Linked DNA regions of Gemmata obscuriglobus. The protein of the gene in region 1 interacts with the protein of each later gene in a pairwise test. Links are inferred from orthologs where the notes say so. Each region holds a gene or a part of one and is shown in the gene's direction. Other genes may lie near its edges.

What was found.
Region 2: the proteins of dps (region 1) and GobsT_RS01725 interact in binary tests that used the Escherichia coli proteins (3 or more experiments, as listed by UniProt). The link is inferred for Gemmata obscuriglobus from one-to-one orthologs.

Annotation. Positions count from the first base shown.
Region 1 is NZ_CP042911.1:944,589-959,804, reverse strand. The notes cover bases 5,106-7,837. They hold dps (DNA starvation/stationary phase protection protein Dps), read left to right. Parts: upstream 5,106-6,078; coding sequence 6,079-6,597; downstream 6,598-7,837. Other genes in these bases: GobsT_RS39325 (hypothetical protein), read right to left, coding at 7,703-7,837; GobsT_RS03965 (Uma2 family endonuclease), read right to left, coding at 7,092-7,673; GobsT_RS03970 (hypothetical protein), read right to left, coding at 6,659-7,006; GobsT_RS03980 (hypothetical protein), read left to right, coding at 5,295-5,966. Also shown: GobsT_RS04010 (hypothetical protein), read left to right, coding at 364-897; GobsT_RS04005 (XisI protein), read left to right, coding at 938-1,276; aroF (3-deoxy-7-phosphoheptulonate synthase), read right to left, coding at 1,280-2,293; GobsT_RS03995 (DUF6585 family protein), read left to right, coding at 2,421-3,293; GobsT_RS03990 (alpha/beta hydrolase family protein), read left to right, coding at 3,485-4,480; GobsT_RS03985 (hypothetical protein), read right to left, coding at 4,550-4,918; more of GobsT_RS39325, read right to left, coding at 7,838-8,377; GobsT_RS03955 (YciI family protein), read right to left, coding at 8,397-8,687; GobsT_RS03950 (DUF6580 family putative transport protein), read right to left, coding at 8,684-9,292; GobsT_RS03945 (DUF697 domain-containing protein), read left to right, coding at 9,404-10,621; kbl (glycine C-acetyltransferase), read left to right, coding at 10,993-12,186; GobsT_RS37465 (hypothetical protein), read right to left, coding at 12,379-13,863; GobsT_RS37460 (TIGR03067 domain-containing protein), read left to right, coding at 14,017-14,460; GobsT_RS03925 (DedA family protein), read left to right, coding at 14,797-15,216.
Region 2 is NZ_CP042911.1:390,897-406,207, reverse strand. Bases 8,409-11,235 are described here. They hold GobsT_RS01725 (ATP-dependent Clp protease adaptor ClpS), read left to right. Parts: upstream 8,409-9,569; coding sequence 9,570-9,902; downstream 9,903-11,235. Other genes in these bases: GobsT_RS01715 (alpha/beta hydrolase), read left to right, coding at 10,785-11,235; GobsT_RS01720 (hypothetical protein), read right to left, coding at 10,222-10,704; GobsT_RS01730 (hypothetical protein), read left to right, coding at 8,805-9,218; GobsT_RS01735 (DUF1559 domain-containing protein), read left to right, coding at 8,409-8,805. Also shown: GobsT_RS01775 (hypothetical protein), read right to left, coding at 1-82; GobsT_RS01770 (hypothetical protein), read left to right, coding at 341-616; GobsT_RS01765 (tetratricopeptide repeat protein), read left to right, coding at 806-1,837; GobsT_RS01760 (macro domain-containing protein), read left to right, coding at 1,883-2,497; GobsT_RS01755 (hypothetical protein), read left to right, coding at 3,812-4,123; GobsT_RS01750 (DUF1559 family PulG-like putative transporter), read left to right, coding at 4,187-5,164; GobsT_RS01745 (DNA-3-methyladenine glycosylase family protein), read left to right, coding at 5,523-6,206; GobsT_RS01740 (hypothetical protein), read right to left, coding at 6,290-7,306; more of GobsT_RS01735, read left to right, coding at 7,855-8,408; more of GobsT_RS01715, read left to right, coding at 11,236-11,852; GobsT_RS01710 (peptidylprolyl isomerase), read left to right, coding at 12,508-13,035; GobsT_RS01705 (carboxylesterase family protein), read right to left, coding at 13,176-13,946; GobsT_RS01700 (ABC transporter permease/substrate-binding protein), read right to left, coding at 14,017-15,311. UniProt on the Escherichia coli protein: Involved in the modulation of the specificity of the ClpAP-mediated ATP-dependent protein degradation.

The DNA of each region.
Region 1 (15,216 bases):
ACGCGTATCGGGCACACGGAAGTGACGGGTCCGCGCCCCCGCTAGGTCAGACGCCGCAGGCGGGCGAAGAGTTTGCGCGAAGTGTATCAACGTGCGCGGCCGCGGCGTCCCGCCGCGGCCGCTGGCGGGTGCCCGTCTTTTGCCTCTGTGGCACAACTCGTTGCAGTTGTGCGACGCGTCGGCGCCAACAGCGCTGGAGTGCTCGCGCCACAAAAAGCGACGCGACCGCCCGGATTGGGTGTGATCAATTCGCCCCGTGGCCCCGCGACGGGCGTTCTAATTAACACTCGATTTCCGGCGGGATGTGGCCTACACTGCGAGCTGCGTCGGACCGTGCCCCGCCCCGCCCCCACGGGCCACATCATGAACGCCCCCACTAACACCGAGACCGGTGAGCCGCTCTCGGTTTGCTCGCTGAGCCTGCTCTCCGGCGCCCCCGTCGCACTGTGGGCCGATCCGAGGACCGCGGTCGGCACCGCGGTCCGGTCCGATACGGTGGCGGTCCCGCTCCCCGAGCTGTCCTTGGGCCTCGCGCCCGGCGCGCTGGCGGTGGTGGGGCGAGCCGCGCCCCACCACCGGGTTCCGTACCTCGACCCGGCGTATCGGGCGACGCGCCTGGTACCGGGGAGCGGTCAGTCGGTGCTGATGAACGGCGAACACGACCTGAGCGTGAGCCGCGGGCACTTCACGCTGCGTGGTGCGGGCGGCGGCGCCGTGGTGTTCACGAACGGTGTACCCGCGGCCGGAGGGGGCGTGCGCCCGCCGACGAACGGGACGTGGCTCGTGTCCCCGCAGCGGCGACCGCTCGACCCGTGCGAAGAGGTCCACATCGAACCGGGCGAGGCGGTGGTGGTGTGCCTGCCGAACGGCTGCACGCTCCAACTCGCGGCCGGGTGACGGCGCGCGTATTCGACCCGGTCACTCGCGGGCTGGTCCGATGGATAAGCTGACAGGCTACCGCAGAGCCGTTCGTCACGTGCTGGACGGTTACGCGAGCTGGCTCGCGCGACCGGGAAGCAGCATTCGGTACGAGGTCGTGTTCGACCCCGTTCTCGATCACTTCGAGTTGGTCCGCTTCGGCTGGGACGGGGGCCGGCGCGTGCACGGGGTGATGTTCCACCTCGACATCATCGACGGGAAGATCTGGGTCCGGTACGACGGCACCGACCGGCCGATCGCGGAAGAACTCGTGCGCGCCGGGGTGCCGAAAGGGGACATCGTTCTCGCCGAGCACCCGCCGGAGGTGCGCCCACACACCGGGTACGGGGTCGGCTGAGCGTCACACCGTCCGGCCGAAGGCGGGGGCCAGCGCCTTCAGCCGCGCGAGCAGCGCGTCGAGCGCCGCGAAGTCGAGCGACTGGGCGCCGTCCGACATGGCCCGGTCGGGGTCGGGGTGGACCTCCAGGAGCAGACCGTCGGCGCCGGCGGCCAGCGACGCGAGCGACATCGCGGGCACGTACGCGCGTTTCCCGGTGCCGTGGCTCGGGTCCACGAACACCGGCAGGTGACACAGCGCCTTGGCCGGCGGGATCACCGACAGGTCGAGCGTGTTGCGGCTGTGGTCGGAGAACGTGCGCACCCCGCGCTCGCACAGGATCACCTGGTAGTTGCCGCCCGCTAGTATGTACTCGGCCGCCATCAGCCACTCGTCCAGCGTCGCGCTCATCCCGCGCTTGAGGAGCACCGGCTTGCGGCACTGCCCCACCCGCTTCAGCAGCGAGAAGTTCTGCATGTTCCGCGTGCCGATCTGAATGATGTCGGCCACCTCCTCCACCGCGCCCGCGTACTCGGTGTCCATCAGCTCGGTGACGATCCCGATGCCGGTCTCGGCGCGGCACTTGGCCAGGATGCGGAGCCCCTCGAGGCCGAGCCCCTGGAAGCTGTACGGGCTGCTCCGCGGCTTGAACGCCCCGGCCCGCAGGAACTTCACCCCGCGCGACACCAGGTGCTCCGCGGTCTTCAGCATCATCGCTTCGGACTCGACCGAGCACGGCCCGGCGATCAGCGTGAACGTGGCCGGGCCGACGGCCCCCTGCGCGAGCGGGATCACGGTGTCGTCGCGCTTCATCTCGCGGCTGGCGAGCTTGTACGGCTTGGTCACGCGGATCGCCTCTTCCACGCCCGGCAGCACCTCGAACAGGGACTTGTCGACGGCGCCGGTGTTGCCGGTGATGCCCACGGCGGTGCGGGTCGCACCGGGCATGACGTGCGGGGTCAGCCCCTGCGCCTCGATCACCTCGACCACCTTGCCGACTTGCGCGGGCGTGGCTTGGGACTGCATGACAACGAGCATCGACGGAACCTCGGGACGGACGCGGCCTGTTCGCCCCCGCCCGGGAGTTCCGAACGGCTTCGCGTTCCCAACGGCGGACGGGGAACCGTATTATAGAGACGTGAGGGCGCACCACCCCGAGGGCCGCATGGACCTGCCGGACGACGACCACCTCCAGCGGGCAGTGACCGAGCTGGGCGACCCGGACGCGTTTTTTCGCATCAGCCCCGCGCGGTTCTTTACCAAGCTGTCGCTCGGGGTGGCGCTGCTCGTCTACGGCGCCGTCGCCAACTATCTGTGGTGGGTCCACGGCCCGGCTACGTTCGGGCACGTCGAGCTGCTGCTGCTCGTGTTCCTGCCCCTGTCTGGGGCGTCGCTGCTGCTCCACATGTACCGCAACCGCGGGCTGTACGTGCTCGTGTACCCCACCGGGCTGCTGCGGTTGCGGCGCGGCGAGGTGGACTCGTTCCCGTGGGCAGAGGTGGAACGGGTCCATTTAAAAGTTCAGCGGGCCGACGACGCCGAGTACACCTACGACGACGGCGGCGAGCCGCTCGCCTGCTGGCTGTCCGTGGACGTGCCCACGTTCAAGCTGTGGGACGGGGGGCTCACGGTGGTGCGCGAGGACGGGGTGGAGGCGCACTTCGGCCCGGCGCTGACCGACTACGACACTCTGGCCGCGCAAGTGCAGACGCGCTCGTTCGCCGCGCTGTGGCCGCGGGCGCGGGACCGGTTTCTCGCGGGCGAGCGGCTCGAGTTCGGCGAACTCGAGTTGGACCTCACCGGCCTGCGGCACGGCGGCAAGCTGCTCCCGTGGCGCGATCTGAAGGAACTCACCGTCGCGCAGGGCAAGCTGAGCGTCAAGCAGTCCGGCAAATGGCTCCCGTGGGCGCTGACGGACGTGATCGGCGTGCCCAACCCGCACGTCCTGTTCGCGCTCGTCGCCGAGGCCCGCCGCGCCGCCCGCGCTGCGGCCAGGAAGCCGCGCTCGCGACGCGCCGGGAGAGAGAGCGAGGAATGAGGTGCGGAGCGGACGGGCTGAAAAGGGCTCTTCTCTCCCCATTCTCCGGCTCCGCTCATCATGCCAGCCCCGGTTGAAGAGTGGACGCTCGACGGGGTGTCAGTTCGACCCGCCGGCGTCAGCCGGCGGGTGGCGCACACCTGACAAAATGGAAATTACTGGACCTGGTATCACTCCCACGCGGAGACGCCATGCCCCGCATTCTCCTCGTTCTTTCGCTCCTACTATCGCTGTCCGACTGGGCTGGGGCCGACGAGGTTCCCGACCGTGCCACCCTGCGCAAGAAAATGGAGCGGGCGATGGGGCCGCTGCCGGGCGCCGACCGCAAGGTGCCGCTCGACCCGAAGGTGGTGAGCGAGGAGAAGCTGGACGGGTACGTGCGGCGCAAAGTCACGTTCGCGACAGAGAAAGGCGACCGCGTGCCCGCGTGGCTCCTCGTGCCCGCCGGTGCGACGCGAGAGCGGAGGGCGCCCGCAGTACTGTGCCTGCACCAGACCGTTGCCATCGGTAAGGATGAGCCCGTCGGGTTGGGCAAGCAGGACAGCAAGGCCCAGGCGCTGCACCTTGTGAAACGCGGGTACGTGTGCCTCGCCCCGGATTACCCCAGTTTCGGCGAGTACAAGTACGACTTCCCGGCGGCGTTCAAGCGCGGCGACTACCAGTCCGGCACGATGAAGGCGATCTGGAACAACATGCGGGCCGTCGATTACCTGCAATCGCTCCCCGAGGCGGACGCGGACCGCATCGGGGCGATCGGCCACTCACTCGGCGGGCACAACGCGATGTTCACGGCCGCATTCGACGAGCGCGTGAAGGTGATCGTGTCCAGTTGCGGGTTCTGCAGCTTAGAGAAGTACTACAAGGGGAACCTGAAAGGTTGGACCAGCGACCGGTACATGCCGAAGATCGCGTCCGAGTTCGGCAGCGATCCCAAGAAGGTGCCCTTCGACTTCTCCGACGTGGTCGTCAGCTTTGCGCCGCGGCCGTTTCTGGCGGTGGCGCCGGAGAAGGACGGTAACTTCGAGGTGAGCGGCGTGCGGGACGTGATCGAGGCGGCGAAGCCGGTGTACAAAACGCTCGGCGCCGCCGACCGGTTGAGGGCGGTCTACCCGGACGCCGGCCACGATTTCCCGGCCGACGCGCGTAAGACGGCCTATGAGTTTTTGGACCGGTTCCTTCAGCGGTAAATGCCGAACGCGCGGGGGGCGTCCGGGTTGTTACCCGGACGCCCCCCGCGCGTTCGTAACGACGCTCACTTACGTGGTCGGGGCCGGGGCGGTGGTGTCAGTCGCGGGGGCCGGGGCCGGAGCCGGGGCCGGAGCCGGGGCCGGCTTCTTGGCAGGTGCGGCCTTCTTGGCCGCCGACTTCTTGGCGGGTGCGGCGACCTTCTTGGCGGGCGCGGCGACCTTCTTGGCGGGCGCGGCGACCTTCTTGGCGGGCGCGGCGACCTTCTTGGCGGGCGCGGCGACCTTCTTGGCGGGTGCGGCGACCTTCTTGGCCGCCGACTTCTTGGCGGGTGCGGCGACCTTCTTGGCGGGCGCGGCGACCTTCTTGGCGGGCGCGGCGACCTTCTTGGCGGGTGCGGCGACCTTCTTGGCCGCCGGTTTCTTTGCTGCCTTCGCCATGTGAGTTGCTCCTCAAGGTTGTAAATCAGAGGCGGTTGGCCGGTGCCATGGATCGAACCGGTGTCGCACTCATCGACCGCTACGGGGCCGGGGGGCAGCGAATCAAGCTGAGTAGTTCGCTTTCGTTTGCCCGCCCCTCGCGCCAACCGGCGCCGCCATCCGTACTGGGCCAACTCTGCCACACGACGCGGACGGCGCAACCGGCGCAGGCGCGGAATTTCCCCCGGTCACTGAATCTGATCGCTACGTTCGGCCGATTTAGAACAGGTTCACCTTCTCAAGGCGGGTGGCGCGTGATTCGGGAGCCACAGGCGCGCCGGAGCCCCGGTGCGGCGCCGGGCACGCGCGCCGTGTGCCCCTTGAACGAGAGGTCGCCATGGGTCGGACGTTGGTGGTGTGGGCGGTGTGTCTCGTCCCGGTGCTGACCGGCTGCGGGGCGCTGCGGCACGACGCCGCGCCCCGGTCCCTGTTCGCCCGGGACGCGCGGCGCGAGGCCCGGACGGCGTGGGCCACGGTCCGCGACCGGCACCCGGATCGGGTGTTCTCGGACGAGTTCCGGGACGGGTTCATTGACGGCTACGCGGAGCGCCGCGCGCACGGCCCGACGCCCCCCGCGCCCGGGGCCGACGTGTCCGCCCGCGAGTACCAGCTCGGCTACCGGTACGCGACCGAAACCGCGGTCGCACCCGAGCCGGCCGCACCCCGCTCCGCCGTGCCGCAGAACCGCCCGCCGGTCAGCGCTCCCGCCGAGCCGGCGCCGGTCGCGCTGCTGCCCAAACCGGAACTCCCGGTCATCAAGCCGTTCGACCCGCCGCGACCAAGCGATTCGGGCGCGAAGTTCGCGCCGCTGCCGGTACCGGACTCGCTGCCGACGCCCGTGCCGGCACTGCCGAGCACGCTTCCGGTGCCGGCCCCGGACCTGCAACTCCCCGTACCGCTACCAGGTCCGCCGCTGCCGAGCGTGCCGCCGTTGCCCTCCGGCACGCCGACCATTCTCGATGACATTCCGCCGCTGCCGTTCGTCCCGCCGGCCGTCCCCCGGCCGTGACATCGGCACGGCCGTTGCTATACATCGGTTGAATCGTGCGTTAGGCTCTCACCTGCCGCTGGTAGTTCCCCGTGTCAGGTGGATCAACGTACCTTCCGCAGGAGATCGACCGATGAGCACCAACACCGCCGCCAAGAAGGCCGATGCCGCCCCGCCGTACCCGACCCGCATCGACCTCGCCGCCGATGTCCGGGCGAAACTGATCTCGGTGCTGAACCAGCACGTCGCGGACACGTTCGACCTGATGTCTCAGACCAAGTACGCGCACTGGAACGTGAAGGGCCGCGACTTCATCGGCCTGCACAAGCTGTTCGACGAACTGGCGGAGTTGCTGGAAGGGCACGTCGATCAGTTCGCCGAGCGGGTGACCGCCCTGGGCGGGATCGCGACCGGTACAACACGCCAGGCGGCCGCGTCGAGCCGGGTGGCGGAGTTCCCGGCCGGGGTGTACAAGTCGATGGACGTGGTCGCGGCGCTCGCCGACCGGTACGCGGCGCTGGGTAAGACGGTCCGCGAGGCCATCGACGAGACCGATGAACTCGGTGATAAGGACACGGCCGATTTGTTCACCGAAGTGTCACGCGACATCGACCAGTCGCTCTACTTCCTCGAAGCTCACTTGCAGGGCTGAGCTTGTTAAACAGATAACGCTCGGCGGCCCCATGCCTTGGGGCCGCCAAGCCTTGCTCGCTTTACACCACCCGCCACAACACACCGATCGTCAGCGCGAACAGCACTACCAGCGCGAAGCATCCCTTGTTAATAACCTGCGGCGGCGCGGCCATCGCCCGCAGTTCTGCCTCGGCCTCGTCGCACGCGCGGACGAACCCGGCCCGGTCGTCGATCTGCTTGTAATCCGCCTCGTGAACGATCTTGTTCCGCACGGTCGCGACGAACCGGATCTTACGCACCAGCGTTTGCGGCAACTTCGCCTGCACGCTCGTGACCTTGTCGTGCAGGCCCTTCCCCGTCGCGCCGATCGCTTCCAGCAGCCCTTCCAGCGCCTTCGCGCGTGTCACCGCGAGATCGATATCGCTCATTCCGTCTCTGCTTCTAATTAGGGCCGTCGGCGGGTGCGTCGCACCCGCGGGGACGTGGTGGGCAGTTCCGTCTCAATGTGGTCACTTACGGCAGCAAGTCGGCGACGAGTATCGTCGCGCCCGGCGCGGCGAGCGGGCTGACGCGATCGGTAGGGCCGAACACGTGGTGCGCGTGGTACGCGGTGGCGCCGAGCCCCGCCGGAAGCGGTCGCGGGTCGCGGAACACGTGCAGTTCGCGACCGACCACGTCCAGCACCCAGTAGTCCGCGATCCCGGCCGTCGCGTACAACTCGGCTTTCGTTGTGGTGTCTTCGGAGAGCGTCGTGTCCGAGATTTCGGCGACGAGCAGGGCGGTTCGCGGGTGGTCGGCGTAGTCTTCGGGCTGGCCCGCGATCACCGCAACATCGGGCTGCGGCTCCGAATCGCCGATCGCGAGCGGCCCCTGCTCGTTGATCCACCCGATTCCGGTGAACGCGGCTTCGAGTGCCCGGGTGAGTTTGATCTTGCCGAGCTGGTGCGGCCAGTTGATCGGGCTCATTTCGACGATCTCACCGCGGATCAGTTCAACGCGCTTCCCGTCGAAGAAGCCGAGCGCGCCGAGCCGGTGGTACTGCTCGCAGTTGAACCGGAACGTGCGGACCCCTGTTGATGGCGGTTTGGTGCTCATCGGTGCGCCTCCTCACCACAAGCGTAACGTCACGACTTGCCGAGTACGAGGTCAACCACCCAGCACCCGCAGACGTGGACGCCGTGCGGGTCGCGGCAGTGGTCGAGGATGGCACCGTCCTCGCATCTCGCGTCTTGCAGTGCATCGGCGAGGATCGGCATCGCGCTGAAGTCGCGAGACTCGTACATCCCGTGCGCGAGTGCGCGAACCGTAGAGGTCAGCCACTCTGAGTGGAACACCACGGGCTGGAATGGATTGCCGAAAATGTCGCGGACGAGTTGCGCTTGGACCGCATTTTCAAGAGCCTCGTTCTCCGTAATACAAGCTGCGAAGTCGATCAGACGCACCGTGCATTCGAAGAGATAAGCACCTCCCAGGGATGCCGCCTCAATGGCAACGCTACCCGCACAATGCGGCTTTGTTTGATCGTAGTATCGCTGTAGCTCACGGCTCGCGTCGTGGGCGAGGGCCGACATCGTTTCAGTGGACGCGAAGCCGTCTGCGTAAGCTTCACTCGTGGCAACGGCGTTTCGAAATACCGCGCTGGGCATTTGGTCCAAACAGCGGCGCCCGCACGCACACATGAAGAGGCGCCACTTCCGGCCTTGGCAGCGATTTTCAAGGAACTCTAGCAGGTCGCGGGGGTGGGTTTCGTGACGCCACCACAACTCGCGTGTGCCCCTTTCGATGGCGGCATCGAACATATCGGGCCTCACTGTCGGTTCACGCTTGCGGTGCCAGCTTCGGGTTGAAGAGCACCATTTTCCACGGGCGGACGGTCCACTTCAGGAACACGCCGGCCGCGAAGAACGGGTCCGCCTTCATCAGGGCCTCGACCGCCTCGGGCGAGTCGGCCTCGTAGACGATGAGGGCGCCGTACCCGTCTTCGGTCGGGCCGCTAGCGAAGAGCTGGTTCTTCTCGATCAGGCTCGCGAGGTACGCCCGGTGCGCCGGGCGGTGCGTGCCCACCAGCTCTTGATCCTGGCTGTACTCAATGACGGCCGCGTATTTCACCAGTTCCCCTCCGCCTCGTGTGCCGCCGGGGCCGCGTTGACGCGCTCCGCGGGGAAGTAAGCCCGAGCCAGCACCGCGTGTGCCCCGAAGAACAGCGCGCCAAACCCGACATCGCCCAGCAGCGTGCCGCGGTAGAACGGGACCCCGGCCGCGTATGAAGATAACAGCCCGCCGAGCGAACGCTCATAGGGGAGGGCCAGTTCGAGCCAGCTCACGAAGTTGCTGACGAAGAAGAAGGCCACGCTGGCGCCCAGCGAGACCCCGACGGCCCGCCCCACGGACGGCGAGCGGCGGAGCAGAGCCCAGCCGCTCAGCGCGTACCCGGCGAAGTACAGCCACGACGGCGGGTACGGCTCCCACCACGCGGTGGTGAGGTACAGCCCCAGGTCCTTCAGCGCGATCGCCACCGCGGTGAGCGCGAGGCCCTGCCAGAGCCCGAGCCGGGCGGCCGCGAAGAGCGCGAGCGCGCCGATCACGCTGGCGTTCCACACGCGGTACTCGGCGGGCGCCTGTGCGAACGCGAGCGGGAGCAGCGCGGTCAGGGCGAGGCCCGCGCCGGCGAGCGCGAGCGTCATCGGCTTGAAGGTGGTCGGTGGCGTGTTCATGCGTCCGCGGCTCCGGTTGAATGAGAGGCTCAATGTAGGTCCGTTCCGGCCCGCCCGCAAGTCGGGTACAATGGTGCCGCGCCGGACACCGCTTCACGCGAGGATCGAACGATGCAGTCCGAAGACGACGACCTCCGCATCGGCGTGCCCGGCGCCGCGCTCGCCCCCGGGCGCGTGCCCGCACCGACGCGCCCGTCGGCCCCCGAGGGCGCGGACGGGCTCGAGCTGCGCCCGGGCGAAACGGAACTCGGGCGCCCGCCCCAGGTGCCCGCGGACCTCACCGAGCTGAGCCGCGCCGACCTCGCCCAGCTCAAGCTCCTCGACGACGAGCAGGCCGCCCGCGATGTCGCTGAGGCGGAACTGCTCCTCACCTCGGACCCCACCGGGCTCGGCTGGCTCGGGTGGTTCGGCTCGCCGATCGCGCTCGCGGCGCTGCTCGGCGTAACCGGGGTGCTGGGGGTGTTCCTGTTCAACCAGACCGCCCAACTGCTCCACGCCCTGGCGGCGCAGCCGGAGTGGGCGCAGTACGTCGGGTACGCCGGGCTGGGGCTGTTCGGGTGCTGCGTGCTGTACGCGTTCGTCCGGTTCCTCGTGCTGTACGTGCGGCTGCGCGAGAACCGGCAGTTGCGGGTGAAGGGGATCAAGGAGCTGTCGAACCGCACCCGGCTGCGGTGGCTCGCGGCGGCACGCACCAACGAGGCGCGGGCGCAGATCGAGACGTACCTGAAGACCTACCCGATCGACACCGAAAGGGACCGCCGCGCCCTGGAAAAGCTCGGACTCACGCCCGACGCGGTCGCGCGGCTGAAGGCGGTTCGCGCGGAGCTGCTCGATCACGACAAGTTCGCCTCGTCGGACCAGTGGTTCGCGCGGTTCCGCGACCAGTTCCAGAGCGTGATCGACGCCGCCGCGGAGGCCCGCGCCCGGTACTGGGCGAGCCGCATCTGGGTGCTGACGGCCGTGGCCCCGAACGCGATGATCGACTCCGGCGCGACGCTGTTCTACACGTTCTCCATGCTCTCGGAGCTGTGCCAGTTGTACAACCTGCGGGCCGGGCGCACCGGGACGGCGGTGCTGATGGGGCGGACCTTCTTTAACGCCTACCTCGCGGGCCAGGCGACCGAGTGGGAGAAGCTGGCGGAAGACCAGTACGACCAGTTGTTCAACGAGGCGATGAGTACGGTCGGCGTGAGCGTGAGCGCGGGCGTGGTCGGAAAAGTGGTGGGTAAGGTGGGCGCGAAGGTGACCACCGGCTACCTGAACCGCGTGCTGCTGATCCGTCTGGGGCGCTACGCGTGCCGATTGCTCCGCCCGGTGACAAAGGACTGATGCCAAATCCGGTTGAGGAGTGACTGTTTCGCGGGATCGTATTCGGTGTGGGATTCGCGGTGGCGACCCACCCCCGGCCCCTCCCTGAAGGGAGGGGAAGGAAGACACGTCCGAAACGCCTTGCGCGTCGAGCGCCACCAGACGCATCAGCCAAGCTCCCCTCCCTTCAGGGAGGGGCCGGGGGTGGGTCGCCACCGCGAATCCCGCACCGAACAACTTGCGTATCAACCAGGCTTGGTCCGATTCGGCGCCCGCCACGTGCCGCTTTTGAACCGACCGGAGTGCTTCGACGCCCGTTCGCGACAGCGGTCCGGTTCTGGTGCCGGAACGCCCGCCCACTAAAATACCGGCTCCAAACACGGAGCCTTTTCATGCCGGCCGATAACATCAACGCCTTCCTGCGCACGCAGCTTGAGGACCTCAAATCGAAGGGGCTGTACAAGGCCGAGCGCCGCATCACCTCGCCGCAAATGTCGGGCATCACGGTGAACGGGCAGGACGTCATCAACTTCTGCGCCAACAACTACCTCGGGCTGGCGAACCACCCGGACATCGTGGCGGCGGCGCAGGAGGGCATCAAGGAATGGGGCTACGGCCTGTCCAGCGTGCGGTTCATCTGCGGCACGCAGGATGTTCACAAGCAGGGCGAACAGCGGATCGCGAAGTTCTTCGGCAAGGGCGACAGCATCCTCTACATCTCGTGCTTCGACGCCAACGGCGGGCTGTTCGAGCCGCTTCTCACCGATCAGGATGCGATCCTGTCCGACGAACTCAACCACGCCTCGATCATAGACGGGGTGCGGCTCTGCAAGGCCCAGCGGTTCCGCTACAAGCACAACGACATGGCCGACCTGAAGGCCAAGCTCGAAGAGGCCAAGGGGTGCCGGTTCAAGCTGATCTTCACCGACAGCGTGTTCAGCATGGACGGTGACCTCGCGAAGCTCCCCGACATTTGCCAGCTCTCGGACCAGTACGGCGCCGCCGTGGGCATCGACGACTGCCACGCGACCGGGCACCTGGGCGCCACCGGCCGCGGCGGGGCCGAAGAGCTGGGGGTGCTGGACCGCATCGACGTGATTACCGGCACGCTCGGCAAAACGCTCGGCGGCGCGAGCGGCGGGTTCACCGCGTCGAGCGCCGAGATCGTGGACTGGCTCCGCAACCGGTCGCGCCCGTACCTGTTCTCCAACAGCGTACCGCCGGCGCTGGTGACCGCGGGGGTGAAGGCCCTCGAACTGGCCGAGTCGGCGACCGACCTGCGCGCCAAGCTGAAGGCCAACACCGCGAAGCTCCGGGGCGGGCTCGAGGCCGCCGGCTTCACCATCAAGCCCGGCCCCACGCCGATCCTGCCCGTGATGTTGGGCGACGCCGCCGTGGCCACGAAGATGGCCGACGAGCTGCTGAAGCGCGGCATTTACGTGATCGGGTTCAGCTACCCGGTGGTGCCGCACGGCCAGGCCCGCATCCGGATGCAGGTGAGCGCCGCGCACACCCCGGAGCAGGTCGACCGCGCGATCGCGGCCTTCACCGAGGTCGGCAAGCAGATCGGGGTGCTGAAGTCGTAGCCGAGAATGGAGGCCGGACGACGTGTTCACCGCAGAGGACGCGAGAGGGCGCGAAGGAAATGCAAGAATAGTGAGAAGAAAACCGGAGAAGAGCATTCGCGCTGTGCGCGTGGACGTGATTCTCACGCACATTTCCTCTCGGTTTTCTCTGCGCCTTCTCGCGCACTCTGCGGTGAACACGTCGTCTGGCCTCTACCCGGTGCGGCCGAGGGCGCGGAGCCGCTCGCCGATCTGGGCGAGGATCTGGTGAGCCACCTGGTTCGGGTTGTACCCGGCGGCCAGGTACACGATCGGCTTGCCGTACTTGTCGCAGTAATCTTTCACGTCGCCGTAGCTGTGGCTGGACCACCGGATCGCGAGCAGCACCGCGGCCACGGCCGGGCGGGCCACCGCGGGCTCGAAGTACGTCACCGACTCGTGCGGCCGGGTCGAGAGCCAGTTGAGCCGGCTGAGACCGAGTGCGGCCTCGAGCGCCCGGCGGGCCGCAGGCCGCTCCACGCCGCCGATCAGCACCAGCTCCCGGCCGCGGAGCAGGTCGGCGGCGGCGCGCACCTCCGCCCCCGGCGGCTCCGCCCCCAGCAGTTCCGCCGGCGTGGGGCGGGTGGCCAGGTACTCGGTCGCCGCGGCGAACGCCCGCTCGGCGTGCGGCCCGGGCTCCAGGTCCTCGGGCAGCGAGTCGAGCACCGGCAACAGCAGCTCGCGCACCTCGACGTTGCTCGGCGGCACCCCGGCCGCCACCACCTCTTCGAGCAGTTCCAGCACCCGGGGCCAGTCGCCGGTCGCGGCCGCGGGCGCGGCGGCCATCTTCCGGAGCTTGTACTTCAGGTTGGTGAGGCTCTTCTCGCGGCTGCGGGCCTTGCTGCGGGCGTCGGCGAGCAGGTCGCGGAGCGTCGCCAGCCGGGCGAGCAGTTCCGGCCACCGGTCGGCGGAAACGCGGTCCTCCTTCCGCAGATACCGGTTGATGTACAGCCGGTGCTCGCGGGCGCGCTCGCGAACATGGATGAACAGGTGGATCTGGTCGTTGTCGGCGCGGCGGTGGACGTCGAGGACGCCGGCCCACACCAGCGCCTGGGCCTCGGCGGCGGCGTACAGGACCTGCTCGCGGTGCCGGGACGCGAGCGGCTCGGGCAGCCCCTCCAGCGCCGCGAGCAGGTCCGCGGCCTCGGCGCCGACCGCGAACGCCCCGCCCAGGTCGTCCCACGCCTTGGGCGCGTCCACGTAGTCCCCCGGGTGGAGCATCCACAGGTCGCAGTCGGGCACCGCGCCGGCCCGGCGCACGAGGTCGTCGTGCGCCGCCGCTTCCCCGCGCTTGCGGGCCGCGACCACCCGGGCGGCCTCGGCCTTCAGCCGGCACCGCCGGGCGACCACCGCCGGCTCGACCGGGGTGACCCCGTGCCCGTCTTCGTCCTGGTAGAACGGGCGGCTCGGTTCGGGCGGGCGGGCGAGCGTGAAGTCGGAAGGGATCACGACCGGCGGAGCGGGCGGGGGCGGTGGGGGGGACGGAGCGGGGGCGGGAGTCACTGGCTCGGAAGCGGTCGGCGGTGCGAGTTGCTCGGCCCACGCGGAGACCGCCCGGCCCAACCCCTGCACCGCGGCCCGCAGGTGCGGGTCCGTCTGCGCGTACGGGCCGAGCCGCTCGAACAGCGTGACCAGCGCTTCGGCCAACTCGTCTGTCATGGCGCCGGTCCGCCCGGGCGAAAGGAACCGTTCCGTTGTAACGGCACCCGGCGGGCGCGGTCAAGGTGCGCCCGTTTCCCATTTCCGCGCCGCGCGCTGTGGCGTAGACTGTTGGCTATGGTTTCTGCACCCTCACGACGGGGATCGACGCTCATGAAACACCTTGTGCTCGCCTTCGCGGTGCTGGTCCTGGCGCTGACGACCGCCGCGGCGGACGAGAAGGGGCTGAAAGAGCTCGAAGGTACGTACAAGGTCACGGCCGCCGAGAAGGGCGGGAAGGCGGCGCCGAAGGAGCTGACCGACACGGCCACGGTGACCATCAAGGGCGACGAACTGGTCATGGCGTTCGGGCCGGACGACAAGAAGGTGGCGAAGGTCAAGCTGGGCGCGGCCGACAAGCTCGCGACCATCGACCTGGTCCCGAACGACGGCCCGGAGAAGGGCAAGACGTTCCCCGGCATCTACAAGCTGGAGAAGGGCGAACTCACGCTGGTGTTCACCGAGAAGGGCGACCGGCCCAAGCTGTTCCCCACCGACGACAGCTTCAAAGCCGACGAAGACGTGATCGTGCTGAAGCTCAAGAAGGCCGAGAAGTGACCGCCCGCGCCCGGCGCCTCACTTCACCGGAGGCCGAGCCGTGCGCCCGCCGACCGCCGTCGCGTTTCTGACCCTCGCCCAGCGTGGCGGGGGCAGGAACGCCCGGAGGACTTCTAATACACCTGCCCGGTAATACTGCCGCTTTCTTGACGAGCCGCAGGTGGGTTCACGTATCAGGGCGAAGGCCGGGACGAAGTGGTTCTCAAGCTGCTCCGCAAGAAGGCGAAGTGAAGTCCGAAGCGGGGGCGTGCGCGGGAGACAAACGGTGCCTCCCGCGCACGCCCCGTCGTTTGCCCCCGACCGCTGCCGTTCGCACCTCACAGGACATCACGCGACATGGAAGAGTTCTTCTCGCAGGTCTGGGAGATCACCAAAACGCTGGTGGACCCGCGGAACCTGAGCCACCCGGAGAAGTTCCGGGCGGCGCTGGAACCGGCGGGCGTGTACTGGGCGGCGCTGGTCGCGGTCGCGCTGATTGTTTTCACTGAAACCGGCCTGCTCATCGGCTTCTTGCTCCCCGGCGACTCGCTGCTCGTGGTCGTCGGCATCGTCGCACAGATCGGCGGGTGGGACCTGTGGCCGCTGCTGATCGCGCTCAGCGTTGCGGCCGTCGTCGGCGATACGGTCGGCTACTGGATCGGGTGGAAGACCGGGCCGGCGATCTTCAACCGCCCGTCGAGCCGGTTCTTCAAGCAGGAGTACCTTCAGCGCGCGCGCGCGTTCTACGAGAAGCACGGCGGGAAGACGATCGTGATC
Region 2 (15,311 bases), 560 kb from region 1 along the record:
TGGCGATCTCGACTTCCAAGTTCCGCACCCGACGGCCGGTGCGATCGGTTACCCGCTGGGTCACGAGGTCGAGTAACGGCATGGGATTCGTGCTCATTGTCTTTGTTATGGTCTCAGGCTTGCTCATGCGTCGGGCAGAAGTGCCCGCACTTTGGTCGCAAAAGCACCGCCAGGGGCTTCTTTTCTGAGAGTAGTTGACGCAATGCAAACCGCAGTCCGGAATGTCCCTTCTTCTTCGGATCTCCTCAAACTGCGTGGCACCCGTCCCCTGTTCGCCGAAGAGCTGCGCACCCGGATCGCGGCCGGGTCGCGCTGTGTTCGGTTCGAGTATTGTTTCTCGTTGCTGTTCGTTACAGTGCGCCGGCAGTCACCGGTCTATCTCACCGGCTCCTGGCAGGTCCGGTACCTGCGGGGCCTGTGGTTCAGCCTGCTGGCACTCGCGCTCGGCCCGTGGGGCGTTCCCTGGGGGCTCGCCTGGACGCTCTGGTCCGTCTGGATCAATACGACCGGTGGCGTTGACTGTACCACCGAAATCATATCCGTGCTGGAGCCGGGCGCCAGAGTTCCCGAAACGGGGCACGGAATTGCCCGGCCCGCGGACGTTACTCCTGCCTGACATGATTACAATCGAAGTAGGTGCAAAAAATTTTCGCCGTGCACCTCAACTGTGTCAGGTGTGTCGCTGTTCGGTGTGCCAGAGGGTGTCACTGTGAGGCGCTACGGCAGGGTCGCTGTTCTGGTCGTATTGGCGTCCCTTCTCGCGCGCCCCGGAGCGCATGCGGCGCTGCACCACCCGGACGAACCGATGGCGATTCCGGTGAACGCGCAGGGCGTGCCCGAGCCGCTGCCGTTCAGCGAGTTCGCCCGACGGCGGCTCGTGCTGATGAACGCCGGGAACCCGGACTGGCCCCTCGAACGCCCCAACCCCAACGACCCGCAGAAGATGGTGCGGAGCGACCGCGGGGTGCTCAAGGACCGCATCGACCGGCGCCTCAAGGTCCCGCAGCGGACGCAGGAAGAGAACGTGGCGCTGGCCGTCGACCTGCTCCGGTTCCGCAAGGCCGACGACGCCGACGGCACCCTGGTGGGGCGGCAGCGACAGGGCTATTTGGGTAACGTCACCCTGGCCCACATTGCGGCGGCCCAGCCCAGCCCGAGCGACCCGAAGGTGCTGGACTGGGCACGGGCGTACAACCTGCTCACGATCGCGAACGAGGAGACGCCGCCCAAGAGCCTCCCGGGGCTGACCCCGCAACAGCTCGCGTGGCAACTGAAGCTCAACAACGGGGCGCTGCTGAAGCTGTTCCGCCTGCGCATGGAAGAAGCCCGCAGCCGGCCGACGCCGGAGAACGAACTGCCGGACGCGATCTTCCCCGTCAATTTCGCCCAGGTGGCCGACGGCGCCCTGGTTCCCGCGGAGCGGGCGAAGCTCCCGCCGGACGCGCTGGCGACGGTGCAGCAACTGGTGCTGTGGTTCCCGCACGACACCCGGCTCTACTGGCTGCTCGCGGAGGTGTACGCAGCGCGGGGCGAGTTCGCGGCGGCCGAGCGGATCATGAACGAGTGCGTCTCCTCGCTGGCATACAGCAACCGCAAAGTGCTGATGTCGCACCGGGAGGCGGTGGTGAAGGCCGCGAAGGAGAAAGGGCCGGCGAACCCCGAAGAGCTGTTGCCCGCCGGGGGTGACGCGCCCGCGACCGACCCGCCCCCGGAAGTCCCGTTCACGCTCGGCGCGGTGTGGGTCTACTTTGGTGTGGTGGGGCTCGTTGCGCTGTTCGCGCTCGTCCGCAAGTTGACGAGGAAGCCCTCGACGAACAACCGCCCGCGCGTCGGCTGACGCTGACCGGACCCGGCCGCGGTCGCGGCGGGCGCGGGCGCCGATATGATCGACAACATCTGGCTGGTTCACCCCGAGCTCGCGATGTGCGACGCCTTCGCGCGCCGCTTCGACGGGCTGCGCAACGTGCGGGTCGTTCAGGGGCGGTTCGAGGACCTGGGGCCGCACGACTGCTTCGTGACCGCCGGCAACGCCTTCGGGATGATGACCGCGGGCATCGACGCCGCGGTGGTGCGGTTCTTCGGCGAAGAGCTGATGGCCCGGGTGCAGCACCGCATCCTGAACGACTACTTCGGCGAGCAGCCGATCGGCACGGCGTTCGTGCTGGAAACGGGCCATGCGTCACTCCCCTTTCTGGTCCACGCGCCGACGATGCGGGTGCCCGGCAACATCGACGGCACCGACAAGGTCTACTGCGCCACCTGGGCGGCGCTGCTGGCGGTGCAGGCGTACAACAACGCGAACGGGCACCGGATCGAAACCGTGGCGTTCCCCGCGATGGGCACCGGCTTCGGCGGGGTGCCGTTCGACGAGACTGCCCGGCAGATGGCAGCGGCGTGGCGCAACTACCTCGACCCGCCGCACCGCCTGGACTGGGAGTTCGTGATCGAGCGGCACCGCTCGGTCTGTTACGACGGCCCGCGCCAGGTGGCGAAGTAGCCGATTCTCCGGGCTGCGAGCGTGCCGTGTCAGCGAAGACTCGATGGCCGCCCTGTAACCCCCGTTACACCTCATCCCCGTGGGCGGCAACTCACTCTGGGCCGGGCACGCGGTCCGACCCTGCGGGTTGTGCAGATAATTCGCGGGGAGCGAACTGGCAGCGAACCGGTAGTACGCGAGGTAGCGAACGGCCCGCGAGTGTCCCGTCAGCACCCCGTTCGTTCACCCGTCACCCACGTTACACCCTCAAGCGTCACCCGCTTGACTGTTCTCTTTGTGGCACAGACATTCCTGTCTGTGCAGCGCGGGACGGTCGCGCAGGCAGGAGCGTCTGTGTCGCTTGCGCGGATTATCCGCGCGCGACGGACCGGCAGCGGGTTGGTAGCGAACGGGTAGTCCGAGAGGTAGCGAACCGCCCGCGAGTATCCCGTCGGCGCCCCATTCTCCACGCTGCCATCCGTTGCACCTCACCCTCAAGCGCCGTCCGCACCGCTCATCCCGACCTGTGTGGCCCGAACATGGGGGCTATCGGTTGGACCCGTCCCTCCAGCGGCCCTGATACTGAACGCGACAAGATCGCAGGAGCTTCAGCTATCATGGCCCCTCAAGCCGAGCGGGGCGGCGGAACGCAACCGGAGGTCGACCGATGACCGTTTTCAGCGATCTCGCCTGCGCCAGCGTGGTGAGTCGCCGTTCCCGAGCAGGCGCACAGCGTTGATTGAGTGCCGTGCCGCCCCGGCTGATGACAGAAGGGCTTCGGCCCAAAGCGACCGGCGAGCGGATGCTCGCGCGTCGGAGCGGTGGTGACGGCTTCCCTGGTCTGTTTCGCTCGGCCATCGGCCGCCTCTCGTAAAGGCCGCGGCCCCGGGACAACCCGAGCGGGCATGGGTCACATGCAAAGCCGTCTTCTCGTGCCGCCCGCGGGCGGCACGAGGAGGGCTACCCGGCGCGCCGGGCCGAGCGTGTACTGCGCGACCGCTCGAACCCGACGTGCTTCCTGCCTGAAGTGCGCCGCCGTTCTCGGAAGACTCGGGTTAGCGAGCTTCGCCGTGAACCAGTTGCAATGGATTAACACGTTTAAATGCGTTAGTGTGAAGTTTTTGTTGCTTCATTGGTATCGGCTTGTTCTGCACGATTGGCCAGCTTACACTACTCCGGGAGGCGTTGATTTTGAGGCGACTATCGCAGCTGGCCCGTCACAAGAATGGAGCGTTCGACATGAATTATTGTCGGCAATTGGTCTGCTCTATTGTGCTATTGGCATCTTGTTCACTTATTTCCGTTGCGCAGCAGTCGCCACATCCAGGCTTCTCTGTGACGACGACGAGCGCAAAGGGCGGCAAGCTGGTCATCAGTGCCGAAGGGACTGTCAACCTCCCTCCCACGTTCGACATCATTGCGGCGGAGTTGCGGCTCTCACCTTCCGCTGGCGGAACCGCGCCGTCCCCGGTTATCATCGTCGACTACGGTAACGGCACGTGGAAACTCAAGGACGAAACGGTGAAGACGGCGGGAACCTATGACGTTTACGCCGTCTTCACCTTCAAGAAGAAGAACCCCCAGGCCGGTGACGCTTCGTTCGATGTGGCAAGTGCCCCAATCACGGGAATTGCCGTGCAGCCTTGAGGATGGATCCCGTCCGGCGGTTGGGCGCACGGCCCGGCCGCCGTTTCGCAGGAGGAGTGATTCATGTCGCATTCACGGACGCGCGGCGGTCTGACGTTAATTGAGCTGTTGGTGGTGATCGCAATTCTGGCGCTGCTGATCGGCTTGTTGCTGCCCGCCGTTCAGAAGGTGCGCGCGGCCGCCGCCCGGCTCCGGTCCCAGAACAATCTGAAGCAGATCCAGCTCGCGACGCTGAACTTCTCGTCCGCGTCCGGGGAGCGGCTGCCGGCGGTGAACGGCGGGGAGCGCAGCCCCAACGCGGGCCGCTCGCTGTTCGTCGCGGTTCTGCCGTACCTCGATGCGTCGGCTGCGGCCGATAAGTTGCTCGCGGACGCGCGGGACGCCGTCGACGACCCGCCGTCCGCGCCGGTCATCCCGACCTTCCTCGACCCATCGGACCCGACGCTGTCGCTGGGGGCCGGTGCGCCGCCGACGTTCCCGGGGGGCGTGCCGCCCAGTGTCGGGTTGCAGTTCGGCCCGCTCGACGCCGGCCTGTCCAGCTACGCGGCCAACGCGCAGGTGTTCCGCGAGGGGGCATTGCAAGCGGCGGCGCTGCCCGACGGCTTCTCCCAAACGATCGCCTTTGCGGGGCACTACGCCTCCGATTGCGGGGTGAACCACGTGTACTTCAAGTACGCCCTGTTCCGCCGGGGCGACTTGCGGGTCCGCCGGGCGACGTTCGCCGACGGCGGGCCGTTCCCCGCCGTGGCCACGAGCTACCTCGACTACTACCCGCACACCGCCGGTAACCCGCCGTACAGCCGCCCGGCAACGGGCGCCCGCTCCGGCGTGATGTTCGCGCCGCCGGAGGTCACCTTCCAGGCCGCGCCGGTGCCGGCCCGCACGGCGTGCGACCGGGACCAGGCGCAGTCGCCGCACCGGGAGGGGATGTACGTGGCGCTCTACGACGGGAGCGTGCGGTTGCTCGCGACCGGGATCGCGTCCCCCGTGTACTGGGGGGCCGTGACCCCGGCCGGCGGTGAAATCCTTGCCGATTGGTGACCGGCCATTCGCCCGCTCGCAGCCGGTTCAGGTGACTGGATGCGAGCGTTCCCGCCAAGAGACGCGGGCGAAACGGACGGATGATCGCATGTTCGTTTTTACGAATGCAGATTTTGACAGGATCGACAGGATTTGCCGGATGGAGACAGATCAACTTGAAATCCTGTTTATCCTGTAAATCCTGTCAAAAATCCTCTTGCCCCCCCCATCGAGTGTTGGTGCTTACCCACCCTTGCCTCGGGCCGCAGTGTTACCCAGAGCGGAGTTCATTCCGCAGTCCGTTCTCAAGCACCGGTCGCCGAACGCGATCGGGACACTTTGGCTCGCATCTCGCGGCGCACGCCGTTATACTGGCCGCATGTCCACACCATTCTACCAACAGGCCCGGGAGCACCTGTCGGCCGCGTGCCCGGTCATGAACGGGCTGATCGGCCGCGTCGGGCCGTGTCTGCTGATGCCGCGCGGCGAGGACCCGTTCACGCTGCTGGTGCGGTGCGTGATCGGTCAGCAGATCTCGACGAAGGCGGCGGAGTCGATTTACAACCGGCTCGCGCGGGCGGTGAACCCGCCGCCGGAGGGGCCACATCCGGCTGATGGCACCTCGCTGGCGATGTGGCAGCGTGAGGGCATCATGCCGATGGACAAGCTCGCCGCGCTGTCGGAAGCCGAGTTCAAGGAGTGCGGGGTGTCCGGCCCGAAGCAGCGGACGCTCCGGGCGGTCGTCGAGCACGCGCGGGCCAACCCGGACCTGCTGCCGAGCATCGCCGGCTTGGACGACGACACGATCCGCGAGCGGCTCACGGTCATCAAGGGCATCGGTCCCTGGACCGTGGACATGTACCTGCTATTCGGGCTGGGGCGGCCGGACGTGCTGTCGGTGGGGGACTACGGGATCAAGGTGGCGGTGAAGAACCTGTTCCGGCTCCGGAAGCTACCGGACCCGGCGAAGCTCACCCGGGTGGCGAAGCCGTGGCAGCCGTACCGCAGCGTTGCGCTGTGGTACCTCTGGCGCAGCCTGGACAAAGCGCACCAGGGCGAGTGAGGCCGAATGGTTGCCCCAACGGCTGCAGCCCGTTCACCTGGATCAACGCCGCCGGCCCATCGTTCGGGCCGTCAGGTAAACCGTCAGCGGCGCGAGAAAATACGATACGGGCGGTCCAAGAAGCTGATGCGGCGCGGGGGGCTTTGAGTCGGGAGCGTCAGATCCGGCGTGCCGGGAACGTACCCGACAACCGTGGGCACCGGGGGTTGGCCGTCGGCGACCGGGATCGGATCGACCCGGTACGCGCCGCCGGGGCCGGGCCACGCGTTCGGCGGCTGCGGCCGGTCTTGCCCGCGCAGCGCCGTGCCCGGAATCGGCGTCCACAGTTGCGGCGGACCCCACCCGCGCCCGGCCAGCGGCGGGTGCCGGTCGATGTACGGGTTCCGGGACCGGTCGTAAAACAGGTCCTGCGAATAGGTCGCCCCGGGCCGCGCCGTCTCCCCGTCGATCAGCCCCGCGTACACCAGCGCCTCCAGCACGATCTGCACGCACACGTACTTCTGCCCCGGGCCGACCGGCTTCCCCGCGAACCGGGTGACCAGCGGGTTCCGCGCCCGCAACAGCGTGAGCTGCATCCCGAACTTCCGCAGGTCGTACTTTCCGCCCTCGGCCGCCAGCGCGAACTCGGTCAGCGCGCGGTCCTGCTCCGCCGTCAGCGGCTCCTGGCGCGGCCGCACCCAGATGTGCCCGGAGTACAGGTTGAGGCGGTAGTCCAGCGGGGTGATCCGCGTCCACGGCGTGAAGCTGAACCCCGATTCCAGCACCCCCAGGCGGCCGTCCGGCATGGTAATGACCACCGCCGAGTGACCCGGCCGGCCGCTCCGGGCGATTACGTACAGAGTGGTGAACAGCGGATCGGGGTCGCTCAGCAGAAGCACATCGCCCGCCTGCGGCGCGTACTTCACGGCGTCGCCGCGGGGCACCGTGCGGAGGTCCGCGGCGGGCTGGTACAGGTACCCGTGCGGCGCCTCCGCCGGGACGTAAACGGGCGGGTACGCCTTCGGCCCGAGCGGATCGGACTTGGGACCGCCGAGCACGTCGCCGCACGGGGCGAAGGGCAGCGCGAGGGCGAGCACCGGGACGAGATACCAGCTCTTCATGTTCGCACCGGACCGGAACGAAGGGCGGGCCGCGGGACGGTGCGGTCGGCCGCAGGTGTCTACTCGGAGCAACGGCCGCAACGGGGTACTCATACCAAGTCCGATCGACGAGTATCGGTAATTGGTAGCGTCACCCGCCGGCTGACACCGGCGGGTGCAACCGACGTCCGGCCGAGCGGTTACTCTTCAACCAGATGGTGAATCAGACCGCGCGGCTCCGCTCCGTTCAGCCTACCTCTTGCCCACTCGCGGTAAACTACGGCACCGGCATACTGGCCTCCGGCCCGCAAATTTTGCCCGGATTACCCCGGACAATCGGCGCCATGCCACTCCGCCGGGCCGATCGGCAACCGGGGCGCGTATTCCGCGGCCCACCGCCTTCCTCTCCGGGCGCCGCGGTGATTCGGTTGTGCGGCGGAACATTTCTGCTTGTGTTGCGAACGTGCGGCGGCAATACTCTCCACCCACACGGGCCGTCGGAGCACTCCACGGCCGCCCGCCCAACCGCTTGGTGCTGCGCCTACCTCCATCCGCTCGGAACCTATTACATGCCCACCGCCCGCCCGCGCTACGGGTTCACGCTGATCGAACTGTTGGTCGTCATTGCCATCATCGCCATTCTGATCGGGCTGCTGTTGCCCGCGGTGCAGAAGGTGCGCGAGGCCGCCGCCCGCATGAAGTGCCAGAACAACCTCAAACAGCTCGCGCTCGCGTGCCACAACAGCGAGTCGTCCAACGGCCGCTTCCCGATCGGCAGCCAGGGGAACGACCCGGTCACCGGCCTGCTCAGCACCAAAAAGCGCAAGCCGTTCGTCGCCGACGTGCTGCCGTACATCGAGCAGGACACCCTGTACAAGAACTACGACCAGGCCCAGGACTTCAACCACGCCAACAACACGCTGGCGCGGTCCCAGAAGCTGACCCTGTTCCAGTGCCCGTCCGACCAGACCCAGGAGCCGTGGTCGCCGACCAACGACTACAAGGGGAACTACGGGGTGAACTGGGGGCGGTGGGCGTTCTTCGACCAGGGCGGACCGGCCAGCAACCCCGCGCCGCTGAACGTCGGCACCGCGGGCCGCTCGCCGTTCTGGCTGGAGTTCGGCGCCAGGTTCACGGACATGACGGACGGCACCAGCAACACCCTGTGCCTGATGGAGATGCTCCAGCCGCCGCGGGACCACTCCGGGGACCTGACCGACCGGCGCGGGCGGATCTGGAACAACGACTCCGGGTGCTACGAGATCTCGGCCCGCATCACCCCGAACAGCCCGTCCGGGGACTACGGCCAGTGCATCGACAACCCGCAGCAGGGGTGGCCGTGCATCCGGTCCACGGCCGACTCGCTGAACTTCTTCATGGGCAGCCGCAGCCGGCACAGCGGCGGGGTGAGCGTGGCCCTGTGCGACGGCTCGGTGCGGTTCGTCCGCAACTCGGTCGATCTCGCCACCTGGGCCGGCATGAGCAGCATGGCCGGCGGCGAAGTGCTGGGGGACTTCTGATGCGTGCGGGTGTGTGGCGCGCGGTCGCTCTGGCCGCGCTGATCGGGTGCGGGGACGCGGCCCCCAAACGGGGGCCGGTGCGCGGGACCGTCTCGGTGGACGGGACGCCGCTCGCGACCGGGAAGGTCCGCTTTTTCGCCCTCACCAACGGCATCAGCGCCGAGGGCGAGGTCCGGGACGGGCAGTACGAGATCCCGGTCGAACGCGGCCCGACGGCCGGGCGGTACCGGGTCGAGATCATCGCGGAGCAAAAGACCGGGCGGCGGGTGCCGGACCCGGACGCCGCCCCGGGGACGATGCGCGACGAGACCGTGAACGTGATTCCGCCCAAGTACAACCGGAACTCGGCCCTTCAGGTGGATTACGACCCGGCCGCCAACGCCGCGCACGACTTCCGTCTCCTGACGAAGTAACAACTCCCGAGGTTCCCGGTTGTTCGCCCCGTTGCGGGCCGTGCGTGCAGGCGCCGCCGGGCGGTCGAACGGTTCATATTGGGGCGTGACGCCGCGCTCACCCGTGGGAACGAGCCCGGCGATTCCAGTCGTTTCAAGTTCGTTGGTTGTGCGCCACCCGCCTGCGTCAGCATGCGGTGTAACCTCCGATCACGTCATTGATCTCGTCACGACTGTGCCAGCTTGAAACGACGGGACGGACCAACGGTACGGCTGGCGACCGTACTTTCGGGGCCGGCAGCGCACTTCCACGCGCCGCGCGAGGGGGGTATACTAACCGTTGTTACCGCCCGCTCCCGAGAGACCGGACTCATGGCCAACGCCACGCCCACCCCGGACGTCGTTCCCGAAGAGGAGACCGAAACCCGCACGCGCCGCCAGCCGCCCTACGCGGTGGTGCTGCACAACGACGACACCAACACGATGGACTTCGTCGTGACGGTGCTGCGCAAAGTGTTCGGGTACACCGTGGAGAAGTGCGTCGAACTGATGCTGGAGGCGCACACGCAGGGCAAAGTCGCGGTGTGGATCGGCGCGCTGGAAGTGGCGGAACTGAAGGCCGATCAGATCAAGTCGTTCGGCCCGGACCCGCACGTGACGAAGAACGGGCACCCGCTCGGCGTCACGGTCGAACCGGCTGCGTAGCATTGAAGGCGAAGAGCCGACAAAACTACAATGTCGCGGCACATCTTTCGGACCGGCATCACCGTCCGTTCGTCTGAGTGAATAGTCCTGTTCTCGTCGTGCGCCCCAGTGGCCGCGACGCGCCAGCGAATCGGCGGCCCGAGTACCAGGTTTTGTGTTTTTGTTGCACAGGCATCATTGCCTGAGCGACAAGAAATAGACACAGCCAACCGGATCACGAATCAGCCCCGCCGCGTGCCGCGCTCGATCCGCGCGTTCCGCCATATCAACCCGATGGCACCGCGGACCGGCGCCGGAAAACAGCTCGCACGATTCGGCGTCATTCCGCCCACAGGAGGGCGGACGCGGTCGGGTGCCCGGCCAGCGCCGCCACCGCCCGGGCGAGTTGCGCGATGTCGTTCGTTGACGGGTCGAACCGCGCGTGGTGGACCTCCCACGCCTCGATCAGGCGCGCGGCGAAGTGCGGGCAGTTGTCGGCACTTTTACCGGCACGGGCGTTAAGCTCGCTCCGAACACCGATAATAAGCTTGAGCGGCAGCTTCAGGTCGTGGACCACGTTCCGCACCGCGTCGCCGGCCTCGAAGAAGCCGGTGCACTGCATTACCACGAGCGGGCGGGCGGCCCCGAGCATGAGGCCCGCGGCGACGCCCACCGCCTCGCCCTCGCGGCACACGCGGACCGGCGCGAGCGGCGAACCGCGGAGCGCCGGCTCCCAGCGCCCGAGGTGGCTGTCGGGAATCCACACCAGATGGGTGAACCCGGCCGCCACCAGGGACGATACGATCTCAGTCGGATCGGGCATGACTTGACACTCCGCCGCGACGGGCCTGGAGCGAATAATACGCGGAACCGCGGCGCGCGGAACCACCTTTCGAGGGGCGAATGGTCGAGTTCGTGGTGCGGGTGCCGGAGTCCACCCCCCCGTGGCGGCGGGCGTTCCTGGCCGGGGACGGGCCGCTCGGCGACTGGTCCGCGGCCGGCGTCCCGCTCGACCCGTGGGGGGACGGGACGCGGCGCGCCCGGCTCGAACTGCCCGACGGGTTCCGCGGCCGGTTCCTCGTGACCCTGGGCCGCTGGCGCGACGCCGAGAACGACGGCCGCGGGCACGAGTTCTTCCCGCGCGAGGTCCGGGCCGACGGGCCGCCCGTGATCGAAGCCCACGTGAACGGCTGGGACCAGAGCAGCGTCGACTACCACCACGACTTCCGGTCCCGGTTCCTGCCGCACGCGCGCACGGTCAGCGTGTGGCTCCCGCCGGGGTACGGGGCCGAGCGCGACCGCCGCTACCCGGTGTTCTACCTGCACGACGGCCAGAACCTGTTCGACGCGCACACCGCGTTCGGCGGGGTGCCGTGGGGCGCCGACGAGGTGGCCGAGCGCGAGGTCCGGGCGGGTCGCGTGCCGCCGGTCATTCTGGTAGGCTTGGCCAACACCCCGGACCGGCTCCGAGAGTACGGCCCGGTGCGGTGCGGCCCGCGGCGCGACCACGACCTCTCCCGCGGGTACGGGCGGTTGCTGGTCGAGGAGGTGAAGCCGTTCATCGACGCGACGTACCGCACGCTGTCCGGGCCGGCACACACCGGGGTCGGCGGGTCGTCGATGGGCGGGCTCATCTCGCTGCACCTGTGCAAGTGGTACCCGGGGGTGTTCGGGAAGTGCGCGGCGGTGTCGCCGTCGCTGTGGTGGGACCGCGAGTACTTCTTGCGGAACGTGTCGGTGTCGCGGGGGTGGCTGGGCGGGTGCCGGGTGTGGCTCGACGTGGGCGAGCACGAGAGCCCGTCCCGCGTGGGCCGCGCCGCGACCATGCGCCGCACGCGCCGGCTCTCCGCGCTGCTCGCGCGGTACGGGAACCCTTGCCGCTACACCGAGGTGCCGGGCGGGACACACAACGAGGCGTCCTGGGGCGCCCGGTTCGACCGGATCTTGCAGTTCCTGTTCGCAACGGGGTGACCCGCGCGGCCGGAACTGAAGGCCAGGAGCCGATCGGCCGCAAAAGGCACAAGACAACGCAGAGGAACCGGCCGGCCCTGGTGTCGTACCGGGGCCAGTCGTTTCATGCACCGGCCGTTAAGTGTGATCCGCTCACTCCGTGAACAGTTGCTCCGAAGACCGTGTCCGCTCCTCGTGCGGCCGGTCTGGCGGTTGGCGCGCAACGCACCTCCGAGCCCCAAGGCGGGCCACACTGATACACGTACCTGGTAATGCTGCCGCTTTTGTTGACGAGCCGCGACCGCCCGGGAGCGGTGCCACGTATCCCGCTCCCGGGCGGTCGCGGCTCGTCAAGAAAGCGCCCCCGCAGATGGGTTCATGTATGAGAACCCGCACATCGCTGCGCGGCCCGAACTTGAAACCACTGAACTCCGCTTGACCGGCCTCCCGTCCAGCAGTACACGCCGCAGTTTCACGGGCGCAGCGCCCCGATCCGATGTTTGTGGAGGTCGCCATGACCCACCGGCCCATGATTCTTCTGCGTCGAGCCGTTTTGTTGGCCTGCGTCGCGGTTCTGCCCGCGTGTACGACAAATTGGCCGGACGCCGACGGCGGTCGCTCCGCGGCGCCCGAGCGCGGGGGGCTCCTCGGCGACGATTACAAGCCCTTCCACGCCGTGAACCCGAAGAACCCCAAGGCGTTCTTCGAGATCGCCATCGACGGCAAGCCGGCCGGGCGAATCGAGATGGAGCTGTTCGCCGACACGTGCCCCAAAACCGCCGAGAACTTCCTGCAACTGTGCGTCGGCACCAAGAGCAAGGCCGGAGCGGCACTGGCTTACAAGGGTTCGTCGTTCCACCGCGTGATCCCGGGCTTCATGTGCCAGGGGGGCGACTTCACCTCCGGCGACGGCCGCGGCGGTGAGTCGATCTACGGCGGCAAGTTCGACGACGAGACCTTCCAGGGCAAGGCGGGCAAGCACTTCGGCCGCGGCACCCTTTCGATGGCGAACGCCGGCCCGAACACGAACGGCTCCCAGTTCTTCCTCTGCACCGCCGCGACACCACACCTCGACGGGAAGCACGTCGTTTTCGGGCAGGTTGTGACGGGCTACGACGTGGTCAAGAAGATCGAGGCCGTCGGCTCGCGGAGCGGGAAGACATCCGCCAAGGTCACCATCAGCGACTGCGGCAAGGTCGGATAGTTTCGCTGTACGGTGGGATCGCACACACGCAACCGCAAACCGTGACGGGGATCGCGGTCGCATCGCGTTCGTTGACAACTCCGCCGTTCGGGTGCGTGGCACGAGCCGTCTTGCCCGTTCCGCGCGCCGCACTCTGCGGCTCATTTCTTGGTCTGGCGCTTCTGAGCGAAGATCCAGTTCCAGAACTCTTTTTCCTCGAACGCCGGGGACCAACTGTTGTGCCCGACCTTCGGGTACTCGGTGTACTTCGGCTCCGCGCCGGCCTTCTTCAGCGCCGCGACGATGTCCCGCGACCCCTTGGCGGGCACGACGGTGTCCGCGTCGCCGTGGAACGCCCACACCGCGACGTGGGCGATGTCCTTGGCCTTGGCGGGATCACCGGCGCCGCAAATCGGCACGCACGCGGCGAACAGCTCCGGCCGCCGCTGCACGGCGTCCAGCGCCCCGTACCCGCCCATCGACATCCCCACGATCGAAACCCGGTCCGGGTCGATCGGCAGCTCCTTCAGGAGCGAGTCCGTGAGGGCGAGGGCGAGTTTCAGCGGCTCGCTGACCTCCGGCGACGTGTAGGAGCCCTTCTCCCACGGCACCTCGACCCACTTCTTGCCCTCCGGGCACTGCGGGATCAGCACGAACGCCTTGGCCGCTCCGACTTCGGGGCGCGTGAGAACGCTGGGCTGTTTGTCCTTCCAGAACCACACCAGTTGCTTCTTGTTGTCGCTCCCGCGCTCGCCGGCCCCGTGCAGGAGCACCACCAGCGGGTACCGTTTGCCCGGTTCGGCGTCGGCGGGCTTCAGCAACCGGTACGGGAGCGACTTGCCGTCGGCCTTGAACTCCTTGGCCTCCGGCTCGGCCGCACGCACGGGTGCGGTGAGAAGCGCCAGCGCGCACGCGGCAAGAACGTGTTTCATGGGGTGGGCTCGCGGGGGGAAGGTGCCGACGCTGTTGTAGCGACCACCGGCCCGGTCGGCGGGTGAACGCTCACCCCCGCCGAGCGACGGCGCGCTCGACCAATCCGAACAGCCCTTCGATCGCCAGCGCGAGCACCGCGGCGGGGATCGCCCCTTCGAGCATCAGCGGTACGTCGAACTTGTCGATCCCGCGGAGGATCGGGCGCCCGTACCCGCCCGCCCCGATGAACCCGCCGAGCGTCGCCGTGCCCACGTTGATGACGGCCGCGGTGCGCACGCCTGCGAGGATCGTCGGCGCCGCGAGCGGCAACTCGATCCGCCACAGGATCGCCCACGGGGAGAGCCCCAGCGCCGCGGCCGACTCGCGCAGGGGGGCGGGAATGCTCGTCAGCCCGGCGTGCGCGTTCCGGACGATCGGCAGCAGGCTGTACAGGAACAGCGCCGCGATCGCGGGGGCCGGCCCCGTCCCCTCGTCGACGAGCCACTTCATCACCGGGATCATGAACAGCAGGAGCGCCAGCGACGGGACCGTCTGAAGCACGCCGGTCGCGCCGAGCGCGACCCGTCCGAGCGCCGGCCGCCGGGCGGCGAGTACGCCGAGCGGCACCGCGACCAGCACCGCCGCGAGCAGCGACGGCAGCACCAGCTTGAGGTGCTCGCGCGTCGTCTCCAGCACGCGCCCGGCGAGCGTCCCGTCGCCCGGCTCGGCCGTTGCCCCGGCCGTAACCCCCAAGGTCTGGGTCAGGAACTCGCCGGCGACCTCGCGCTCGTCCTTCTTCTGCTCGCCTTGCGCCAGGCTGTTCATCCGCTGCATCTGCGGTTCGGTGACGCGCCCTTCGAGCCGCCGCAGTTGCTCGACCGCCTTGGGGTGCCGCGATTCCAGGTCCGCGCGGTATAGCCAGACCGCTTCGTAGGCCGGGAAGAAGTTGCGGTCGTCGTCGAGCACGAGCAGGTCGTACTGGGCGATCTCGCCGTCGGTGGTGTACACCTCGGTCACGTCGATCGCCCGCTCGACGAGCGCCCGGTACGCGAGCGTATGGTTCATCCCGCGCACGTCCGTTTGCGGCAGGTCGTAGTGCCGCTTGACGCCGGGCCACCCGTCGGGGCGGTCGAGGAACTCGTGAATGAACCCGCACCGCAGTTCCGGGTGCTGCCGCAGGTACGAGATACTCCGCACGCCCTTCGCGGCGGCCACGTCCTTCCGCATCCCGAGCGCGTAGTTGTTGCGGAACCCGAGCGGCTTGCTGATCCGGACGCCCTGCGCCGCGAGCGCCGCGGCGAGGTCCGGCGGGTCGTCTTTGAGGATCTGCCGGGTGATGGTCCCCGTGTACTCGGGGTACGCGTCGATGTCGCCCTGCGTGAGTG